3 regions of the Weizmannia acidilactici genome follow, and region 2 is predicted to be linked to each of the others. Evidence: riboswitches for the same ligand, from Rfam matches in the RefSeq annotation. Region 2 holds a riboswitch; each other region holds the start of a gene.
What was found. A riboswitch is a leader RNA that binds a small molecule or an ion and turns the genes downstream of it on or off. The one in region 2 is predicted to bind S-adenosylmethionine.
Positions count from the first base shown of each region.

Region 1: it holds a riboswitch for S-adenosylmethionine, as region 2 does, so the genes downstream of both, GBH70_RS12480 (bifunctional homocysteine S-methyltransferase/methylenetetrahydrofolate reductase) here and GBH70_RS09455 (sulfite exporter TauE/SafE family protein) in region 2, are expected to answer to the same signal.
Region 3: it holds a riboswitch for S-adenosylmethionine, as region 2 does, so the genes downstream of both, GBH70_RS03050 (5-methyltetrahydropteroyltriglutamate--homocysteine S-methyltransferase) here and GBH70_RS09455 (sulfite exporter TauE/SafE family protein) in region 2, are expected to answer to the same signal.

Region 1 is NZ_BKZR01000035.1:28,633-30,895, reverse strand. Features, by position in the region: gene GBH70_RS12485 (GNAT family N-acetyltransferase) at 31-474, opposite strand; SAM riboswitch class I at 731-830, shown strand; gene GBH70_RS12480 (bifunctional homocysteine S-methyltransferase/methylenetetrahydrofolate reductase) at 902-2,263, shown strand, end outside.
Region 2 is NZ_BKZR01000022.1:7,170-9,432, reverse strand. Features, by position in the region: gene GBH70_RS09465 (amino acid permease) at 1-47, shown strand, start outside; gene GBH70_RS09460 (ribonuclease H-like YkuK family protein) at 115-633, shown strand; SAM riboswitch class I at 793-901, shown strand; gene GBH70_RS09455 (sulfite exporter TauE/SafE family protein) at 1,112-1,996, shown strand.
Region 3 is NZ_BKZR01000005.1:74,298-76,560, forward strand. Features, by position in the region: gene cypC (CYP152 family fatty-acid peroxygenase CypC) at 1-314, shown strand, start outside; gene GBH70_RS03045 (Bax inhibitor-1/YccA family protein) at 345-986, opposite strand; SAM riboswitch class I at 1,155-1,257, shown strand; gene GBH70_RS03050 (5-methyltetrahydropteroyltriglutamate--homocysteine S-methyltransferase) at 1,395-2,263, shown strand, end outside.

The DNA.
Region 1 (2,263 bases), on a different contig from region 2:
ATAATCCGAGAAATTTTTCACAAACCAAAATCAAAGCCTGAACCGCACCAACCAAACCCCGTCCGCAACTTCGGTTCTCCCCGTCTCCGTAAAACCCATGCTCAAGTACAGCGAGACAGCCGGGATATTTTTTTCGCCGGTACTCACTTCAAACCGGCCGGCGCCGGGCAGGCTGAGCACAAATTCCAGCAGTTTGCGCGCGATCCCGCGGCGGGTAAAATGTTCCCCGACAAACAGCCGACAGATCATGACACAATCGCCCGTCCGTTCAACTGAAACCACACCGGCAAGCTTTTCCCCAACGAAATACCCATAAAACTTTTCCGTACTCGCCATTAAATCTTCCACCCGCTCATTAAGCGGGGGGATCCCGTCAAAACCGATCAGTCCGGCTTCTTTTTTATAGGCCGGAATTTGCAGCGCCCACACAGCAGAAGCCGCCGCACTGTTTTTCATCTCCAATTGCCGGATCATGCGCAATCACTCCCGTCCTCAATATTTCCCTAATATATTAAGGAAAGAGATATCATTAAAAATTGCCGCAATCCATTATACTGGATAGCGCAAGAAACGTCAAAAAGAGGAAATCCATTCCAAACGGCCGCCGCACAGAAAGTTCCACAATCCATTCACCAAACGCTTTTCAGATATAAAAATTCCCCCTTGTCCTTGCATCAGAATAAGTGTAAAGTATAAATAAATCGAAATATTACGCACGTTCAGCTGAATACCCTTATCAAGAGAGGTGGAGGGACTTGGCCCAGTGAAACCTCAGCAACCAGCCATCCGGCCCGGTGCTAAATCCAACAGGCATGCCTGATAGATAAGGAGACACTTTGTAAAATCGCGCCTCCTTTTCCCAGGGGGCTTTTTTCATACCATCAAAAAGGAGTGTAAACCATTGGACCTTCTTGAAACGCTGCAAAACCGCATACTTGTTGCGGACGGGGCGATGGGGACGCTGCTGTATGCGTATGGCGCCGACACGTGTTACGAGGAATTCAACCTAACCCATCCCGATGATATCCACGCGATCCACCGCTTTTACATCGAAGCGGGGGCGGACGTTATCCAAACAAATACTTACAGCGCCAATTACATCAAGCTCGCCCAGTACGGTCTCGAGGAAAAAGTGAGCGATATCAACAAAGAAGCGGTCCGTATCGCCAAACAGGCCGCAAATCCATCAACGTTTATCCTCGGAACGGTCGGCGGCATCCGCGGACACCGCAAAACAGAAGCCACACTCCCGGAAATCAAGCGCACATTCCGCGAGCAAATTTTCCACCTCCTGAGCGAAGGGGTGGACGCGCTTTTGCTCGAAACGTATTTTGACGCGGAAGAATTATTTACGGTCGTGGACATTGCCAAAAAAGAGGCAGACGTCCCGGTCATCGCCCAGTTTTCGCTTGTCGAACCGGGCGTATTGCAAAACGGCACCCCGGTCGCGCAAGCTTTCAAAGAACTCGAAAACCGCGGCGCCGACGTGATCGGTCTGAACTGCCGGCTTGGTCCGCACCATATGATCCAGTCGTTTGAGGAAATTCCGCTCCCGGAGCATGCCTATTTGTCCGCTTACCCGAATGCGAGCCTTTTAGATTACGAGGACGGCAGGGTCACGTTCACGAATAACGCCGATTATTTTAAAACATGCGCCGCAAAACTTGTCGAGCAGTGCGTCCGCTTGATCGGGGGTTGCTGCGGCACAACCCCGGCACATGTTAAAGCGATTGCAGAAGGGATCAAAGGCCTCGCACCGGTCACCGAAAAAACGGTACGCCCGGAAAAAACGGTACGCCCGCCGAAAATCGAGATCGCCGTGACCGCGCAGCACCGCGAACCGCCGCTCCATGAAATCGCGAAAAAACGGCGGTCCATTATTGTTGAATTCGATACGCCGAAAACTCTGCGCACCGAACGCTTTTTCGAAGGGGCAAAAGCACTGCACGATGCCGGCATTGACGCACTCACGATGGCGGATAACTCGCTTGCAAGCCCGCGCATCAGCAACATCGCAATTGCCGCGATTTTAAAAGAAAAGCACGGCATCCGTCCGCTCGTCCATATTACGTGCCGCGACCGCAACTTGATCGGCCTGCAGTCGCACTTGATGGGGCTTGCCGCGCTCGGGATTGACCAAGTGCTCGCCGTCACGGGTGACCCGTCGAAAATCGGTGACTTCCCTGGGGCGACAAGCGTGTACGATTTATCGTCGATGGACCTGATCGCGATGATCAAGCAGTTCAACGAAGGCATCTCTTAC
Region 2 (2,263 bases):
CCGTGCTGATTGCCTTGTCTCTCCGGGTAAAAGAAACGGCTGAATAAAGCTTTTTGCTGCAACATCACAAAAGCCTTTCATATAATAAAGGAAAAGGCCATGGGTGGTGCAGAGATGAAGTTGTCGTTTCAAAACCTCCAGGAAAAAAATATGTCATTCGAAGAAGTATTTTTCCATATTGCCGCTTTTATGAAACTCGACCCGAAAGGCAATTACCGCCTAATGGTCGGGACGGATTCACAAGTGCACAGAACGTACACATTATTCATTACCGGCATTGTCATTCAGCAGGAACGGCACGGTGTATGGGCCTGCATCCGGAAAACGGTTGTACCGAGAAGAATGGACCATTTGCACGAACGGATTTCGCTGGAATTATCTTTAACCGAGGAAATTGTCGCTCTGTTTACGGAAGAAAAAAAGAACGAACTGATCGATATTATTCTGCCTTATTTGTACGAAGGCGCCTCTTTTACAATGGAAGGCCATATCGATATCGGCGCAGGCAGGCGGAACAAAACGAGCAATTTCGTAAATGAAATGGTCGCGCGCATGGAATCCATGGGCGTGGAGCCGAAAATCAAGCCGGATGCATTTGTGGCCTCGTGCTATGCGAACCGGTATACAAAATAAACTTTCCCCATAAGATAGATTGCAATCTTATGGGGCTTTTTTCTGTTCTTATATAGGGGAAAAGTAAGCAAACTTCACCTTTCATATAAATCCGATAAAAAAACTTACAATAATTCCATTGACTTTTACCAACTTTCTGATAAAATTGACATAACAACAGACTTATCAAGAGTGACGGAGGGACCTGGCCCAATGAAGTCCGACAACCTGCCAGCACACGGTAAGGTGCCAAGTCCAGCAAAATGGGGACCATTTTGGAAGATAAGCGAAATACATAAAACGCTGTCTTTCCGTAATGGCGGAAAGATTTTTTTGTAAATTGGCGTACAAATTTTCTTTCTTCCAATTTCCGCCCCTCCTATGCGCAATACTTCACTTGATCGAAAGGGGCTGATTTTATCGAAAGGCTGACGCTGGAAATTATTAAACAGGCAGAATTACCAAATATTATACGGTCAAGAAAGCGGGGAAATTGACAATGCAAAAGTTAATTGTTTTAGCACTTGTAGGTCTTGCCGCACAGCTGGTGGACGGATCCCTCGGGATGGGTTATGGGGTCACTTCGACATCACTGCTGCTGGCATTCGGGATTGCGCCGGCTGTTGCGTCGGCTTCCGTACATTTGGCGGAGGTTTTTACAACGGCGGCATCCGGCGTCTCCCATATGAAGTTTGGAAATGTCGATAAAGGTATTATATGGAAATTGGTTGTTCCGGGGGCTGTTGGTGCTTTTCTTGGGGCGACTGTACTCAGCCATCTTCCGGCAAGTACGTTAAAACCTTATATCTCCATTTTCCTTATTGCACTGGGCATCTATATTCTCGTCCGGTTTTTAATCAATGCGCACGGAACTCTGAAAATCAGAAAGAAATCGCGATCCAATGCATTTTTTATTCCGCTTGGTTTTGTTGCAGGGTTTTTCGATGCAACCGGAGGCGGCGGATGGGGGCCGATTGCAACGCCGGCATTGCTGTCAAGGAATGACATTGAACCCCGGAAAGTTATCGGTTCGGTGGATACAAGTGAATTTGCCGTTTCTCTTGCTTCCAGCATCGGCTTTCTTTTATCCCTCGGTGCCATGCAGATCAACTGGCTCTGGACGATTGCCCTGATGTTGGGTGGGCTGATCGCAGCGCCGATCGCAGCTTATCTTGTCAAAATCATGCCGGCTCATTTGCTTGCCGTGATTGTAAGCGGCATGATTGTGTTCAGTAATGTCCAAACTTTGTTGAAACTGGCCAATGCGGACAGCAGCTGGTACACCATCATCTATACGGCAATTGTTGTGATTTGGGGAATCCTGATTTTCTATACAGCAAGAAAACATAAACGGGCCGTGCCTGGTGTAGAAGTTGCAGAATAGAGCGGATAGAATCGGACAGGTTGCAAAAATTTGTCCGATTTTTCTTATTTTCAATTCAAAAAGAATTCCCCACAATAAAGAAACTTAATTTGATGGAGAGGATTGTACGATCGAAAAGGTACCGATTAAAGCACTTGAAAAAATGGCAAACCATGACTTGAGGAAGCGGGGGACAGGCCGCACGCTTGATTTCCACTAAAAATAAACCACCGGAGATGGAGGAAGCCGTTGCCGCATTTAAAAAATCGATGGGATACGATCCTGCCC
Region 3 (2,263 bases), on a different contig from region 2:
ATATGTACGGCACGAACCATGATGAAAAGATTTGGGGGGATCCTGATGTGTTTCGGCCGGAACGTTTCCGGGACTGGAACGGCAGCCTGTTTAATTTTATTCCCCACGGCGGTTCGGATCCGTCGAGAGGCCACCGCTGCCCAGGCGAAGGGATTACGCTGGAAATCATGAAAGCTACCCTTGATTTTCTTGTCAATAAAATTGATTATGATGTCCCGGCGCAAAATTTAAACATTCCGCTGAATAAAATCCCGACATTGCCGGAAAGCGGTTTTATCATACAAAATGTGAAAAAGAAAACGCCTGCCGTTTAATGGCGGGCGCTTTCTTTAAATCCGTCCAGTTTAGTCGTCGCTTCCCCAAATGCCGAGGATTTGCAAAATGTTAATAAACAGGTTTACAAAATCCAAATACAAATTTAAAGCCAAAAGCGGAACCATTTCCTCCGTTATACTGTGGTGCTTCATTTGGTTAAAGTCATATACAATATACAAGGAAAAAACAATTGCACCAATAAAGGAACACGCCAGCAGGCCGGTTGGAGTAAGCGGGCTGAAAATGCTGAAAATCCCGATGAAAATGAGCGCCAGCAATGCAACGAGCAATGCCGTGCTTAAAAAGCCGAGGTCCCTTTTTGTAACCGCGCCGATTGTACCCATGACGGCAAAAATGCCAAAGGTGGAACCGAAAGCGAGCAGTACCACTTCAGCTCCGGCCACGGATGCATAATAAGCAACGACAGGGTACGTCGTAATGCCGGATATAAACGTAAACGCATAGACAAATAAATAGCCGACGCTCTTCCGCCTTCTCAGCCAAAAAGCGGCAATGATCATGGCCACTTCCGCAACCATCAGCGGCATCATTAACCCCGGCGGCACGAATCTTCCCGTATATAAACCTGCTGTCGCAAACAGCAGCGAAACGGCAAATACCCAGAGCACTTTCTGGAACATCGACCTTTGCCTTGTTTGTAAGGCCTCCATAAAATCCCTCCTCTTTACTTACTATTTATTATATTTTTAACCGGCCCTATATTTCAATCTTTTGTACCCAATTTTACCGCCTATATTTTTAAAATTAAACTAATTTTCATCTTGACAAAATCACTTAAAACATTTAAAATGATAGTAAATTAAATAATTTTAAAAAAATTCTTATCCAGAGAGGTGGAGGGACTGGCCCTTTGAAGCCTCGGCAGCGGTCTTTTTGAAGAACTGTGCCAATTCCAGAAAGCAAATTGCTTGAAGATAAGAAGAGTATCGGTTTCATTTCGCATCCTAACCTCTTCTTATGCCAAGAAGAGGTTTTTTTATTGCACGGCCGTACATAAAAGCAATTTCTTTCTGCGCACAGCAGCCGGTTTAAAAAATTTGCAGAAAGAGGGAAAAACAATGACAACAAAAACCATTGCGAAAGCACCATTTAAAGCAGACCATGTAGGGAGTTTACTTCGGCCACAAAGAATCCATGAGGCCAGAAAAAAATTTCAAGAAGGAACCATTACTGCGGCGGAATTAAGAACAATTGAAACGGAAGAAATTAAACGAATTGTTGATAAACAAATTGAAATTGGACTAAAAGCTGTTACCGATGGCGAGTTTAGACGGAGATTTTGGCATACGGATTTCATGGAACATTTAAACGGGGTAGAAGGTTACATCCCTGAACATGGTTATCGATTTGTCGGTGTTGAAACAGAAGCATATGATGTCCGTGTAACCGGAAAAGTTTCCTTTAATCCTGATCATCCACATTTGAAAGACTTTATAGAGTTTAAAGAAATTGTTGGTGATCGAGCGATTGCAAAAATGACCATCCCAAGTCCAAACCAATTTTTCAATGCAGGCATTCGCAATGAAGAAATTTATCCGGATATTGAAGAATATGCAAAAGATATCATTCAAGCTTACCGGGATGCAATCAAAGCTTTTTATGATGCCGGTTGCCGTTACTTGCAGCTTGATGATGTCTATGTTGCCGGCCTTTGTTCACCAAAACTTCCATTTTCCGACAGTGAATTGGAAAGAGAAAAATTAATCGACCTGGCTTTACGGGTTGCAAATGGTGTTCTTGAAGGCAAACCGGCAGACCTGGTTGTTACAACCCATCTATGCCGCGGAAACTACCAATCGACTTGGGCTTTTGAAGGACCATATGATAAGATTGCTCCCAGTTTCTTTGCAAAAGAAAAAGTGGACGGGTTCTTCCTTGAATACGATGATGAACGTTCCGGCGGCTTTGAACCGTTAAAATATGTTCC